2 regions of the Mesorhizobium sp. M0500 genome follow, and region 1 is predicted to be linked to the other one. Evidence: riboswitches for the same ligand, from Rfam matches in the RefSeq annotation. Region 1 holds a riboswitch; the other holds the start of a gene.
The links. Region 1 has a riboswitch for glycine ahead of NKI70_RS25925 (D-amino acid dehydrogenase). Riboswitches for the same ligand answer to the same signal wherever they lie in the genome.

Region 1 (7,780 bases):
AGTCGAGAATCTGACCAAGCATTATCCGCTCGGTGCGGGATTCTTGAAGAAGACAATTCCGGTGATCCGGGCGGTGGAGGATGTATCCTTTTCCGTCGAGGCCGGCGAGACGCTCTGCATCGTCGGCGAATCCGGCTGCGGCAAGTCCACCGTGGCGCGGATCTTGATGCGACTCGTAGCGCCGACGGGCGGGCGGGTGCTGATCGACGGGACCGATATTGCGGGCCTCAAGAAGCATGCGCTTCACGCGTGGCGCCGTCGGATTCAGATGGTCTTTCAGGATCCTTACTCGTCGCTGAACCCGCGTCTCACGGCCGGACAGATCATCACCGAACCCGTCGAGAATTTCGAGCGCCTCGGCCGAAGCCAGCGTCAGGCGCTTGCCGCGGACCTTCTCCGAAAGGTCGGAATGTCGCCGGAGATGATGCACAGGCTCCCGTCCGAATTGTCCGGCGGTCAGCGCCAGCGGCTCGGCATTGCACGCGCCCTGTCGCTCAACCCCTCACTCATCATCGCCGACGAAGCTGTGTCAGCCCTCGACGTCTCCGTGCAGGCACAGATTCTGAATCTGCTTCTGGATCTCCAGCAGCAGATGGGCATCGCCTTTGTCTTCATCTCGCATGACCTTGGCGTCGTGGAGCATATCGGCCATCGGGTTGCGGTCATGTATCTGGGGCGGATCGTTGAGCTTGCGCCGTGCGAGGCGCTGTTCGCCAAGCCGGTCCATCCCTACACCGAGGCGTTGATCGCGGCAGCTCCGGTGCCGGATCCCACGCGAGTTCGGCTGGAGGCGCCCCTCGAGGGCGAGGTACCAAGCCCGATCAATCCGCCCACTGGGTGCGCGTTCCACCCGCGCTGCCCGCTCGCTGTCGAGCGCTGCCGCATCGAAGTGCCACCTTTGGTGCCAATGGCAGACGGGCGCGTTGTGGCCTGCCATGTGCGCGCTCCGGCCACAGACACTCCAGTTCAACGGGCTCTGCTGGGCGATCATTCGCCCGCCCGTGTTGGCTCAGCCTGATGATCTGGTTGTAGTATCGGAACGCAAGTATAGGACCAGCTGAATACATACACTGGAAAGTAGGAAGTAAATATGGATTATCAAAAAGATGGTCACCCTGCGATTCAGCGGGATGGTGGCTTTGATACGGTCGGTTCGATCGAAACAAATGTAGCAGACGGTTTCACGATGGCGGCCGTCGGAGACCTTCTCTTGGCGCGGCCAGTGACAAAAGGCCAATATCCCGGCTTGGCCGATGTCCTGAAAATCTTTCATGATGCCGACGTCACTTTCGGCAACTTGGAGACGAACATTTTGGATGCTCGGTCTCAAGGATGCCCACAGGCTGAGTACGGCGGTGCCTATTGCATAAGCGCTCCCGAGCTCGGACCTGACTTGAAAGCGATGGGCTTCAATATGGTTAGTCGCGCGAATAACCATACGCTTGACTGGGGCGTCGAAGGTATGCGCGAGACGAGCCGTGCCCTTGAAGAGAACGGGATTATCCACGCAGGTGCCGGCGAGAATCTCGCGCAAGCCGGCGGTGCTCGCTATTGGGAGACCCCTCGCGGTCGCGTAGCACTGGTGTCATTCACAACAACGTTCGAGCCCATGTCTCGTGCCTGCGACCCAGTTGGGGAGGCGCCGGGTAGGCCCGGACTCAACGCACTTCGTTTGATGAAGAACATTGTCGTACCGGCTGACATGCTGGATAACCTACGGCTAGTTCGTGATGCATTACCCGATAGTACGCTAGTGCCTAGTGATCCCACCAGGGTGGTGATGGCCGGGGTCTCATTCAAAGCCGGTAACGAAGGTGGTTACAGCTTTGAGCCTAACACCCGCGATGTTGCCAGTATCCAGCGCAATGTTCGTCAAGGCAAGCAGTTCTCCGACTTCTGCATTGCAACGAACCATGGACACGAACCTGGGGGATGGAGCCAGGAGCCACCCGATTACGAACAAGCCTTTGCGCGTAAGCTTATTAATGCCGGCGCCGATGCGTATGTCGTGCACGGACCCCATGTGTTGCGAGGCATCGAGATCTACAAAGGCCGGCCTATCTTTTACAGCTTGGGGAATTTCTTCTGTCAGGACCTTCGGACGCCGGTAGGCGCCGACATGTTCGAGGTGTACGGTAAGGATCCGCGGGTCGATACGGACGCCGAGGTAACGGTCGACGAGGTGGCCAAGGGATATCCGACGCCAGAAGGGTTTGTAGGCCCGCAATCCGATGCGGTCTATTATGAGAGCGTTGTCGCCGTCAGCCGCTTTGAGCAGAACCAGCTTGCCGAACTGAGGCTCTATCCAATCGAGCTCCGTCGCTCCAGCAGGTTCGCCAACCGGGGAGTGCCGCGTCTGGCTCCCGCCCAGCAAGGAAAAGCCATTCTGGAGCGGCTGCAGAAGCTCTCGGAGCCATTTGGCACCCAAATCGACATCGAGAACGGCGTTGGATTGATCCGACTGCAACCCAGCGCGGCGCGTGCAGTAGGTAGCGATACCCGCACTGCCCCTGGCCTCTAAGGCGAGTGAGGACGAGGGGTTGGGAGTTGCCGCATATGTCCGGGCATCCCGGCCTCCAGCCACAAACTCTGCCCGAGGATCAATAGGCCAACTAATCGGAAGCAACTTTTTCGGCCGCTTGCAGATGTTACGAAACGCAAGGGCCAGGCTGAGGGCCTTTTTGATTTTACTGACCGCAAAGCCGGAGGAGGCTTCCTGATCCATTCTACAACCCTGTTTGTCCGGACGTTTTCAGCCGTGGCAGCCGGCATCAGCGCACCATCCTAAAGGCGCCCGGTGCGCGAAACATCTCAAAATCGCGCCGAAGGCGCAGACGCTATTTCAATTCTGCCTGATCCGCCGACGGATCTGTGTTTCTCACCTACGGGCTTCACGCGCTTCGGTTGAGTCAGGCCGGCTGCGCATCCAACCCGCCGATCTCGATTGCCTCCACGGCCACTGCTTCATCGTTGTCTGATGTATCTCCAGTAATGCCCACCGCACCAAGCAACCGACCGGTCTTGTCTCGCACCAGGACACCCCCGGGTACGGGGAGTATCTTGCCGCCTGATATGGCGGTCAGGCCGGCTACAAAGTGCGGTCGGTCGGCTGATGCTGTGTCGAGCCAGCGTGAACCGAAACCGACGGCCAAAGCACCGTAAGCCTTGCCGAATGCAAGTTCAAAGCGGAGCATTGAAGCCCCATCCTGCTTTTGGAACGCGACCAGGTGGCCGCCAGCATCCAGAACCGCAACGCTCAAGGGCTTGAGACCCTTTCCGCTTGCTGTGGAGCACGCCCTATTAATGATGGAATTGGCGACTTCCAATGTCAGACTAGTCATGTTCAAGTTTCCTCGGGGCGTTAAAGCAGGGAGGTCTTCTACGCAGCCAAACGAGCGTCGACCGGAAGATCCGTAGCCACAACCGTGGCCAGCATGGCCGATGTTGCGGCTGAAAGCGTCCACCCTAGATGCCCGTGACCGGTATTGTAGAAGACACCCGGAACCCGGCTTTTGCCGACCCGCGGCATCATGTTCGGCATCATCGGTCGAAGCCCTGCCCACGGCACAACGTGTTCAGTTGCCACTTTCGGGAACATCATCCGTGTCCAGTCGACTAAAGGTCTGATGCGATCTTCCCGGATGTCGAAATTGACACCATTGAATTCTGCGGTCCCTGCCACGCGCAGACGCGCAGCGCCGAGACGGCTGGTCACGATTTTCGCGCGGTCGTCAAGAATGCTCACCCAGGGCGCCGAGGAATCTGCCGTAGACCCGTCCAACTCCACCGTAATTGAATAGCCTTTCACCGGATAAATGTTGATGCGATCCCCGAACATCGCAGCGATATCGCGACTATTTGTTCCCGCACAGACTACAATGCCGTCGGCTTCCAGCGTCTGATCGGCGCCACCAGTTGTGCAAACGAGGTGGAAGCGATCCCGGCGTTCAATCCGGCTCACCGCAGCGTCATAGATGAATTGGGCGCCCCGCTTTGTGCAGGCCTTCTCCAAGCCCGCGCAATATTTGTGGATATCGCCGGTAGAATCCGACGGGGTGTAGAATCCTCCATAAAAATTGCCATGTAATGCAGGTTCAATCTCGGCAAGTTCGCTGGGCGTTATCGAACGCCGGTCGAGGCCACCCTCGTTCAGCATCTCGTTCACCTTCAACGCGTGGGAGAAGCCTGCTTTGTCCCAGCAAACATGCAGGATACCCCGACGGACGTGATCAAAGTTGATGCCTTCGCGGTCAGCGATCTCGAAGAGGTGCTTACGGGCCGCGATAGCCAGGCGGGTCGTTTCAATCGTGTTCTCGCGATATCGCGAAATATTGGACACGAATTCCAGCAGCCAGCTGTACTTGTGCCACGACGGGGTAGGGTTCATGAGAAGCGGCGCATCCCGCCGAAGCATCCACTTAATTCCCTTGAGCACTGTCGACCAGTGGTTCCAGACTTCGGCATTGCTTGCGGATAGCTGGCCACCGTTGGCGAACGACGTTTCCATCGCGGCATACCGTCTCCGCTCAACAACGGTCACCTCGTAGCCTTGCTCCAGCAACGCAAAAGCTGTCGACACACCGGCAATTCCGGCGCCAATTACAACAATTTTAGGCATTTAAACTCCGAACAGTGCAATGGGTGCGAGCCTGGCTCGCAGCGAATCCCCAAATCTGTCTCGGGTACCTGAGAGCTTAACCGGACCTACCGGCTTTCCCCTTCGGTGGACGCGCGTGGCGTCTCTCTCCAGATCGTTCGGCGGTGCGGTCACTTTTGCCTGAGAGTTTCCTTGGGGGGTTGCTCCGTCGGCGTCGGCGGTTGCCGATCTCTCCCGTTCAGCCTTTGAACACTCCAGCTATACGATGATAGGCGCGCCATTGATCGCCATTTCGAGGTCCGCACTGAAATGTATGGACCATTTTTTGTGTTATTTCTGACTGTATGAGGCCAGCGTGTCCAATTTCAGGAAATCGGCTTGGAGCGGGTCGGCAAACGGTCAACCGGACACATACGAGATGGGCCAATCTAACGGTTAGCAATGTCGGGGGCATTGTCGACGAAGTCGACACCGTGCAGGGAAATGTCACGCCCCGGACACCAGCGCAGGGATGGCGAAAGCTTCATTCGCTTCGTCAAGGATGGAGAAACTGTAACGGCCATCGGCGTCGAAATCGACGGAGTAGCTCAGGCGGTCGAGTATGTTGTTGTCCTGGTCGAACGTAACGATCCGCGGCTTCAGAGAGGTGATATGCGCTTCGTCCAGGTAGATGGAGTTGCAGACAATGATCTGGTCGTCCGGCTGACAAGTGCGGGCCGCCGTTCCGTTTAGAATACAGCATCGTGAGCCGCGCTCGCCCAGAATGACATAGGTGGAAATCCGCGCCCCGGAATTCTTGTTCCATATCTCCACGAATTCCATGGGCAGGATCCCTGCTTCTTCGCAGTGGTCAGGGTCGAGCGTTATCGAACCGTGGTAGTTGATGTTTGCTTCGGTGACGTGGATGCCGTGCAGCTTGCCGGCTGTGAGATCGCCTGCAATGTTGTCCCCTGAGGGGGTTATTTCGCTTCGAATCCTCGCCCCCTGTTTTCCAGTTCTGGTGATCCTTCCCGCTTTTTGAGGGAAGGGGTTTGGGGATGTTGGTTGTGGAGACGATTGCGCGGATCCGGTTCGAGTTTTTCTCCCGAGGCAAGAAGATCAAGCAGATTGCGCGCGAGCTCGGCGTGGCGCGCGACACGGTCCGCAAGGTCATCCGGTCTGGCGCGACTGAGTTCCGCTACAAGCGCGAGGTTCAGCCGCTGCCGAAGCTGGGTCCATGGCTGGTGGTTCTGACGGATATCCTGGAGCGTGAAGAGAAGCTGCCGCGGCGTGAGCGGCGCTCGACGATACGACTGTTCGAGGAACTGCGCGGCCGTGGCTACGATGGCGCGCATGACAGCATCCATCGGTTCGTGAAGGCATGGCGGAGCGATCGGGCCCGGGCGCCGGCGCATGCCTTCATCCCGCTTCGCTTCGATCCCGGCGAGGCCTACCAGTTCGACTGGAGCCATGAAGGGATCGAGCTTCACGGTCTGCCGCTGACGGTGAAGGTCGCGCAGATGCGGCTGTCCCATAGCCGCATGCCGTTCGTTCAGGCCTACTTCCGCGAGACACAGGAGATGGTGTTCGACGCGCACGACCGCGCCTTTGCCTTCTATGGCGGAGCGTGCCGGCGCGGGATCTATGACAACATGAAGACGGCGGTCGAGACAATCTTCGTCGGGCGCGCCCGGCAATACAATCGCCGCTTCCTCCAGCTCTGTTCTCACCATCTGGTCGAGCCGGTGGCCTGCACGCCGGCAGCCGGCTGGGAGAAGGGCCAGGTCGAGAACCAGGTCGGCACCCTCCGCGACCTGCTGTTCCGGCCGAGGCCGAAGGTAAAATCGTTGGACGAGCTGAACGCCTGGCTCGCCGATCAATGTGTCGCCTATGCGCGTCGCGCGAAGCATCCGGAGTTCAAGGACCGGACCGTCTGGGATGTGTTCGAGGATGAGCGCGCCCAGCTTATCGAATATCGCGGCCCCTTCGCGGGCTTCGCCGAGAAGCCGATGCGGGCGACAACTACCTGTCTGATCTCGCACGACCGGAACAAATACAGCGTCGACGCCAAGGCCGCAGGCCGCGCGGTTCTGGCGCGGGCCTATGCCGACCGCATCGTCGTGCTTCTCGATGACGCGGTCGTCGCCGATCATCCGCGCAGCTTCAAGCGGGAGCAAGTCGTCTACGATCCGTGGCACTGCCTTCCGGTCCTGATGCGCAAGCCCGGTGCACTGCGCAACGGCGCTCCGTTCAAGGATTGGGCTTTGCCCGCTCCGCTCGCGAAGATGCGGGCCAGGCTGCAGCAACGGTTCGACGGCGACCGGCAGTTCGTGAAGATCCTCGGCCATGTTCCCGATGTCGGCATCGGCGCGGTTGTCGAAGCCTGCGAGGAAGCGCTTGAGGCCGGGATCGCCAGCGGCGACGTGGTCACGGCGATCCTCGCGCGGCGTCGGCATGAGCCGGTCCCGCCCAGCATCATCACGCCGGACAGCCTTAAGCTCAAGGCCGAACCGATCGCCGACTGCGCCCGTTACGACAATCTGAGAAAGCGGAGGGAAGCTGCCTGATGGAACGTCACCAGATCATCGAGGCCATGACCAGCCTCAAGCTCTACGGAATGCGCGCGAGCTTCGACGAGGTCGCCGGAAAGGGCCTCAACCGACGCGACGAACTCTACCCGCTGCTCGCAAGCCTGATCCGCGCCGAGATCACGCACCGCAAGTCCCGATCGATCAACTACAGGCTCAGCGGCGCAAAGTTCCCGGTCCTCAAGGACCTCGGCGGATTCGTCTTCAACGACACCATGATCGACGAGGGTCACATCCGCGAGCTTGCCACCGGCGCCTTCACGGAGGCCAAACGTAATCTGATCCTGATCGGCGGCACCGATCCCACGACATAATGCACACCTCGCTATGTTATTGAAAAAGCTGGATCTGCTGATCCTGTGATTGTGATAATGGACTGTGTCCGCTCCTGCCGGAATGGTGCTGGATATCGAGTTGCTCGATATCTTCATGACGGATGATCCAGGGCGTACCCTTGCAATACTGCTCGGCCTTCAGATCGCCGGCGCGGATCATGCGCAGCACGGTCATTGGCCGCAGGCCGAGCTTCGCAGCCGTTTCCTGCAATGTATACTCGCCGCGCTCCGACCGTTCATCCTTTTTGTAGACGGCGATGTCGTGCTGGTTGCGGAAAGTG
Region 2 (7,780 bases), on a different contig from region 1:
AAGGTCTTGTGCAGGTTCATGTGGCAGACATCGGCGCCGATATCGCCGGGACGGGCGAGGCCGACCAGCGCGTTGAGGTTGGCGCCGTCGAAATAGACCTGGCCGCCATGGCTGTGGACGAGGGCACAAAGGTCGCGCGCGCCTTCCTCGAAGACGCCATGCGTCGAAGGATAGGTGAACATCAGCGCCGCAAGGTTGTTCGCATGCTCGGCTGCCTTGGCCTGCAGGTCGGCCATGTCGATATTGCCGTCCTCGGTGCAGCGCACGACGACGACGCTCATGCCGGCCATGGCCGCACTTGCCGGATTGGTGCCATGCGCCGAGGACGGGATCAGGCAGACGGTGCGATGGCCCTCGCCGCGCGACAGATGATAGCCGCGAATGGCGAGCAGCCCGGCATATTCGCCCTGGCTGCCGGCATTGGGCTGCAGGGTCACCGCGTCGAAGCCGGTGATCTCGGCCAGCCAGCCTTCCAGATCGTCGATCATGGCGCGATAGCCTATCGAATGGTTTGCCGGCGCGAAGGGATGCAGGTTGGCGACATCAGGCCAGCTCACCGGCATCATTTCGGCGGCGGCGTTGAGCTTCATGGTGCAGGAGCCGAGCGGGATCATGGCGCGGTCGAGCGCCAGGTCCTTGTCGGCCAGCCGGCGCAGGAAGCGCATCATGTCGGTTTCCGAGTGGTTTTCGCGGAAGACGGGCTGGGTGAGGAACTCCTTGCCGCGCGGTGTTCCTGGCATGGAACTGCCGGCGGCAACGTCGGCCTTGGCGCCGAAAAGCGCTGCGATTGCCTCCAGATCGGCTTCAGTGGAGGTCTCGTCGAAGCTGATGCCGACATGGTCGGCGTCGATGACGCGCAGCAGCCGGCCGGTCTTTTCTGCGGCGGCGGCAATCGCGCCGGCTCTGCCCTTCACTTCCACGGTCACAGTGTCGAAGCGGCTGTCGCCGAGCACCGAAACGCCCGCTGCCTTGAGGCCGGCAGCCAGGCGGTTGGCCAGCGTGTGGACGCGGCCGGCAATCGCCTGCAGCCCGGCAGGGCCATGCCAGATCGCGTAGGCCGTCGCCATATTGGCGAGCAGCGCCTGTGCGGTGCAGATGTTGGACGTCGCCTTGTCGCGGCGGATATGCTGTTCGCGTGTCTGCAAAGCGAGGCGATAACCGGGACGGCCCTTGCTATCCGTCGACTGGCCAACGAGCCGGCCGGGCATCAGCCGCGTCAGCCTGTCGGAGACGGCGCAATAGGCGGCGTGCGGCCCGCCAAAGCCCATCGGCACGCCAAAACGCTGCATCGGGCCGACGGCGATGTCGGCGCCAAGCCTGGCCGGCGCATCGGTCAGCGTCAGGCCAAGCGGGTCGGCGATGAAGACGACCAGCGCGCCGGCAGCACGGGCCCTGTCGATCGCTGCCTTGTGGTCGCCGTAGACGCCGAATGTATCGGGCCAGGAGACCAGCAGGGCGGCGGTGTTGTCGTCGATCACCTCGCCGTCGACCTCGATGCCGAGCGGCTCGGCGCGGGTGCGCACGACGTCCAGCGTCTGCGGGTGCGGCGTGCCGGCCAGTGCCACCTTGGTGCGCTTGTCGCGATGATGGCGCAGCGCAATGCCGACAGCTTCGGCCACCGCCGTCGCCTCGTCGAGCAGCGAGGCCGACGCCACCGGCAGGCCGGTCAGTTCTGTCACCAGCGTCTGGAAGTTGAACAGCATTTCCAGCCGGCCCTGGCTGATCTCGGCTTGGTAAGGCGTGTAAGCCGTATACCAGGCCGGGTTCTCGAACAGGTTGCGCTGGATCACCGGCGGCACGTGGACGCCATGATACCCGGCACCGATGAAGCTCTTCAGCACCGTGTTCTTTGCCATCGTCGCCGCGAGCTCGGTCAGCGCTTCCGCTTCGCTTGCGGGGGCGGGCAGGGCCAGCGGCCGGTCGAGCCGGATCGACTTCGGCACTGCCTGACTGATCAGGGTCTCGACCGAAGGAACGCCGATCGTCGCCAGCATGGCTCTGACGTCATGGAGGCCCGGGCCGATATGGCGAGCCGAGAAGGGGTAGGGTGCTGCGGTCATCTTCCTCGTCCTGCTATCAACCAATATGGGCTTTGTAAGCGGCTTCATCGAGGAGTCCGTCGAGCTGGCTTTCATTGGCCAGCTTCATCTTCCACAACCACCCGTCGCTGGTTGCCGCCGAATTGACGAGTGAAGGATCCGATGACAGCGAGGTGTTGGCCTCGGTGATCTCGCCGTCGACGGGCGCGTAGACATCCGATGCGGCCTTGACCGATTCGACCACCACGGCGGTGTCGCCCTTGGCCAGTTTTCTGCCCAGTTCCGGCAGCTCGACGAAGACGAGATCGCCGAGCTGCTGCTGTGCGTAGTCGGTGATGCCGACCGTGGCGATGCCGCCCTCGACGCGCAGCCATTCGTGATCTTCGGTGAAATAGGTCTTTGCCATTGAAATCATCCTTTGCGGTAGCGATGGGGCGTGAAGGGCAGGGGGTGGATGTCGACCGGGATTTTCGTCCCGCGGACATCGGCGAACAGTTTTGCGCCGGATTTGGCAAGCGGCGTCTGGACGTAGCCCATGGCGACCGGATGACCGGCCGAGGGGCCGAAGCCGCCTGAGGTGACATGGCCGGCAGGGTTGCCGTCAGCATCGAAAAGGGCAGCACCGGCGCGCACCGGCTGGCGGCCTTCCGGCTTCAGGCCGACGCGTTTTTGCGCCGGACCGCGCTCCAGGATGGCGCGCAGCGCATCGGCGCCGATGAAGGCGCCAGAGGCGCGAACCTCCTTGGGGATGGCCCACATCAGCCCGGCGCTGGCCGGATCGATCTCCGGCGTGATGTCCAGCCCGTGCAGGCACAGTCCGGCTTCGAGCCGCAGGCTGTCGCGGGCGGCAAGGCCGACCCACATCACCCGCTCGTCCTCGAGCAGCCTGGCGACGAGGTTTCTTGCATCCGCTTCCGGCAGGCCGATCTCGAAGCCGTCTTCGCCGGTATAGCCGGACCGGCTCATGAACCATTTTTCGCGCGGCTCGATGCCGTGCATGAACACCAGCGAACCGGTCTCGATGCCAGCGCGGGAAAGGGCAGCCCACGCCTCGGGGCCCTGGATGGCCAGGAAGACGCGGTCGAGCGCATCCACTTTTACATCGAAATCGCCCTCTGCATCGAAATTTTTGGCCAGTGCGCGCAGATGCTTTTCGTCGGCGGCGGCGTTGCCGGCATTGGCGACCATCATGAAGCGCTCGGCGCCGAGCCTGGTGACGATCAGATCGTCCAGAATGCCGGCCGCCTCATTGAGGAAGAACGTGTATTTGGACTGGGAAACCTCAAGCGCGCCGGCATCGAACGGGCAGGCGCGGTTCAGAAGCGCTGCTGGCCCCGTACCGCTGATTTCGAACAGCTTCATGTGCGAGATGTCGAACAGGCCGGCATACTCACGGCTGTGCAGGTGCTCCTTCATCACGCCGGCCGGATAGGTCAGCGGCATCGACCAGCCGGCGAAGGCGCCAAAGCGCGCACCAGCTGCCATGTGCAGATCTTCGAGGGGAAGGTGTTTGGTGTCGTCGCCCGTCATGTCATCTCCAGAGTCGCACGCAAGCGGCCGCGAATGGCGACCAGTCCGTGCCCCTCTGTCTGAAGCCTGAGAGACTCGCGCCCCGTAACTCTGTCGGCAGCGCTTACACCTTCGGCGCGGGGGCAAGCCCCGACTTTCCAGAGTGTCTTTCCCGTCTACGGTTCTTTTGCCTGAGAGATTTCGGGCGATTTCCCCTTCGGCGGCAGCTCTCGCTGCTCTCTCCCGCAAACAGGTAGGACTCGGTCAAGAGCCCTCGACTCGTCATCCATAGCCCGTGGACGACACCTTGTCACCTGCCGGCGACATTTTTACTGCCAAGTCTTCTGCGGGCCTTCTTTACAGGCAAGCCTTCGCTAACCACGCCGCTTGCCGGTTTCTCAAGACCTTGCCGATATACCGCATAAGGGCGGGCAATTACCGGCGGCGGGCGGGGAAGAAAATGGGCGAATTGATCATGAGCGCGCCGGTGGCCGGGCTGACCTCGAAAAATCGGATCACGGCGGAAGACGTGGTCATGCTGCGCGGCGAAGTGTTCGGCGACGGCGTGGTAACGCGCGGCGAGGCCGAGGCGCTGTTTGCGCTGGATGCAACGGCGAGGGACAAATGCACGGAATGGCTCGAGTTTTTCGTCGAGGCCGTCACCGATTTCATCGTCCACCAGGAAAAGCCGGCGGGCTATGTTTCGCAGGACAATGCCGACTGGCTGATCCGGACGATTTCGCGCGACGGCATGGTCGACAGCCAGACCGAACTCGAGCTGCTGGTGCATGTGCTGGAAGTTGCCAAATCATCGCCGAGCACGCTTTCCAGCTATGCGCTGGAGCAGGTCGCTCATGCGGTTGTGGACGGCAAGGGGCCGCTGATGACCGGCGGCAGGCTTATCCCTGGGTCGATTGCCAAGGCTGAGGTCGAGCTGTTGCGCCGCATCCTTTACGCCTACGGCGGCGATGGCAACATCGCCATCAGCCGCGCCGAGGCCGAGGTGCTGTTCGAGATCAACGAGCGGACAGCGGCGGGCGACAACGATCCGTCCTGGAACGATCTATTCGTCAAGGCGATCGCCAATTTCGTCATGTGTTCGGCCGGCTACGAACCGCCGGTGCGCGACGTGGCGCTGCGCCGGGATGCTTTTTTCGAACAGGCCGATCCGGAGATCGGCGGGTTCTTCAGCCGCATGGTATCGGGCGGCCTGTCCGGCATCATGGAAGCCTATCGCTCACCGGGCGATATCGAAGCCGAATGGGAGTCCAAGAACAAGGCAGCCGAGGCACTGGCCCGCCGGGCCGAGACGGTCGATGCCGGCGAAGCGAAGTGGCTTGCTGAACACATCGGCGACCGGCCGCTGCAGGAGAACGAGCGTGCGCTGCTGACGCTGATCAAGCACGCCTCGCCGGAAATCCATCCGGCGCTGAAGCCGCTAATCGACAAGGTTGCATAACAGGTCACGACCCTATTGCTTGGCGGGCTCGGACTTAGCTGTCTGGAAGCGCGACATCCATTTGAAGCTGCCGAACCAGTAGCGGCGCACGCCGCCTATGGTGCCGTCGGCGGTGCGCGCGCCGATCCAGTTGTTGACGTATTGGATGAGGCGGACATCGTCCGGGCGCATCGCAAACGCTTCCGGCGTCCGCAACAGCGGGCCGCCCACCATCGTCAACTTCGCGTCATAGAGCCTGGCGGCCATTTGGGGCGTTGGCGATGTCGCGACCATCGCCTGTGCGTCGCCGCCGATGATCGCGGCGAAAACATCGGAGGTATTGTCGAAAGACAGGATGGTCGCCTTGGGAAAAGCTTCCTTCGCGGCGGCTTCATCGGTGGAATTGGACAGCACGGCAATCTTGTATCCCGGCGCCGCCACTGCCTTTCCCGGCCTTTTCCCAAGACTGGCGATCGTCGCAACCATACGGATATCGGCGGTACCGGTCTGGTTGGAGAACACCACCTCGCGTGCGCGTTCCGGCGTGCTGGCGTAGCCCGCCGCGATCATGTCGAAATCACCCTTGAGCAGTCTTGTCTTGAGGTCGTTCCAGGGCACCTCGACCAGCTTCAGGTCGACGCCGAGATCAGACGCCAGCGCACTGGTCAGGTCGACATCATAGCCGGCGAACTTCCCGTCGGCCTTCTTGAGGATCCATGGCGGGTTGAGCGCCACGCCGATCGTCAGTGTCTTCTGGTCGATGATGCGCTTGAGGCTGTCGTCCGCCCGGGCTGGCAGCAGCGACAAAGCCAACCAGGCAGAAAGGGCAAGTATAGTTGTAGCGATCATCTTAGCGCGCATTAATATAACCTCGCTGAGCCCGTCCGGTTGTCAGATTTACACAGAGGTGCCATTCTGTCGATAGCGGACCCTGATGGAGAGTTGCGATGTCGACACGGATGACGGTTACCGGTTCGATGATGTTCCTGGTTTGCATCCTGGGCAATCCGGCGAAGCTTTCGCTGCTGCCGGCGGCAGCGCAGGCTGCGGGGGCAAAACGCGTGGTCTGCTCCAGCGCCGATTACCGCTATTCCTATTGCGGGGTCGATACGCGCCGCGGCGTGCAGTTGACCTCCAGGCTTTCGAAGGCGCGTTGCGTATACGGTAGAAGCTGGGGCTATGACGGCGGCGGCATCTGGGTCGACAATGGTTGCTCGGCCGAATTCGCAGTCGCCGGCCCCAACCGCAATCCCTCTGCTGGCGACGTCGCCGCAGCCATTATCGTCGGCGGCGTGGTAGGCGCCATTCTCGACAACGGCAATTCGCATCGCCATCATTCCGATAATTACTATCCGAAGCCGCGCCCGCGCCGTTACGACCAATTGATCGATCCGACGCCGCAATTCGACAATCAGGGCAACCCCAACTTCGATACCCACGGCAACTACCAGGGACCGCATGGGCTGGGCAAGCTTGTCACCCCTGACGACAATCCTGACCTGAATCCGGCCCTGCGCAGCGCCGGCGACGACAGCGACGACGACAGTTAGATGAAGCTTAGGTCAGGTTTCGGTCAGATGCCGCCGTACCAGTCGTAGCCATTGTCCTCCCAATAGCCGCCTCTGCCGCCGCCGATATTGGCGAAGCCGTCGACCAGCTCGATCTTGTAGAGGTATTTCGGCATCTTGTAGCCGAGCTGGCGCTCGACGCGGACGCGCAGCGGCGCGCCGTTCTCGACCGGCAACGGCTTGCCGTTGAGGCCATAGGCAAGGATCGTCTGCGGATGACGGGCATCGACCAGGTCGATCGAGCCGTAATATTTGATGTCGCCGGCCAGGCTGCGGTCGATCGTATCGAGGCAGTGGAACATGACGTAGCGCGCCTGCGGCTTGACCACTGCCTGGTCGAGCACCAGCGACAGCGGCGTGCCGGTCCATTTGGCAATGCAGCTCCAGCCTTCGACGCAGTCGTGGCGGGTGATCTGGGTGCGGCTCGGCATGTTCATCAGCTGCTCGCGGCTCAGCGACAGCGGTTTTTCGACGAGGCCTGAAACCTCCAGCCGCCAGTCGGCGAAATCGCTGGCGAGCAGGCCCTTGTAGAAATCGTCGTCCGGTGCGGTGACACCGTTCGGCCGCTGCGGCTGGCGAATGTCGGCCTCGGTGAACTCCGGCGCCAGCGCATCAGCGCCGGCAAGCAGTCGCTGCGCCCGCCAGGTCAGGCCATTGGCGCTTTCGAGGAAGCTGCGCAGGCTGTCGCCGACGCCAAGCTGGCTGTCGAAGGCGTCGCAGCCCGACAGCATGATGCCGGAAAGGCCGAGGCTGGCCGAGGTCAGGAACTTTCTTCGGCTTATCTGTAGCTTGGGGCTGATCTCGAATTTCGCCATGTCAGGCACTCCTCTCTGGCGCATTGTCGCCATGCGCCGGCGGGTCGGTTCGGTACCACCCGGTGATGATGGAGCGCAGCTCGTTAATCGGGCCGGCGGCCAGGATCATCAGGATGTGGATAATGAAGAAGGCGACGAGCAGCAGCATCACCGTGAAATGAATGGTGCGCGCCGTCTGCCGGCCGCCGAGCAGATCATTCAGGAACGGCAGCACCGAATCCATGCTCGGCGACATGGCAAGGCCGGTGATGATCATCAGCGGCAGCAGCACGAACAGCACGCCGCCATAGGCCATCTTCTGCAGCGTGTTGTAGTCGCGCGTGTGATGGAACCTGAGCTTGGCGTGCTCGACAATGTCTCGCGGCAAGCGCCTGAAATCATCGAGGCGCGGGGCAAGATCGCGGCGCAAAT

Region 2: it holds a riboswitch for glycine, as region 1 does, so the genes downstream of both, gcvT (glycine cleavage system aminomethyltransferase GcvT) here and NKI70_RS25925 (D-amino acid dehydrogenase) in region 1, are expected to answer to the same signal.

Annotation. Positions count from the first base shown of each region.
Region 1 covers NZ_JAMYRB010000019.1:90,325-98,104, forward strand. Annotated here, with positions in the region: gene NKI70_RS25910 (ABC transporter ATP-binding protein) at 1-1,018, shown strand, start outside; gene NKI70_RS25915 (CapA family protein) at 1,091-2,521, shown strand; gene NKI70_RS25920 (GlcG/HbpS family heme-binding protein) at 2,910-3,341, opposite strand; gene NKI70_RS25925 (D-amino acid dehydrogenase) at 3,380-4,618, opposite strand; glycine riboswitch at 4,755-4,844, opposite strand; gene panD (aspartate 1-decarboxylase) at 5,084-5,539, opposite strand; gene istA (IS21 family transposase) at 5,635-7,143, shown strand; gene NKI70_RS25940 (ATP-binding protein) at 7,143-7,478, shown strand; partial or broken gene NKI70_RS25945 (helix-turn-helix domain-containing protein) at 7,495-7,780, opposite strand, start outside.
Region 2 covers NZ_JAMYRB010000012.1:149,431-157,210, forward strand. Annotated here, with positions in the region: gene gcvP (aminomethyl-transferring glycine dehydrogenase) at 1-2,060, opposite strand, end outside; gene gcvH (glycine cleavage system protein GcvH) at 2,077-2,445, opposite strand; gene gcvT (glycine cleavage system aminomethyltransferase GcvT) at 2,451-3,569, opposite strand; glycine riboswitch at 3,718-3,804, opposite strand; gene NKI70_RS21475 (hypothetical protein) at 4,009-5,007, shown strand; gene NKI70_RS21480 (transporter substrate-binding domain-containing protein) at 5,020-5,835, opposite strand; gene NKI70_RS21485 (DUF3011 domain-containing protein) at 5,934-6,536, shown strand; gene NKI70_RS21490 (molybdopterin-binding protein) at 6,560-7,369, opposite strand; gene NKI70_RS21495 (cytochrome b/b6 domain-containing protein) at 7,371-7,780, opposite strand, start outside.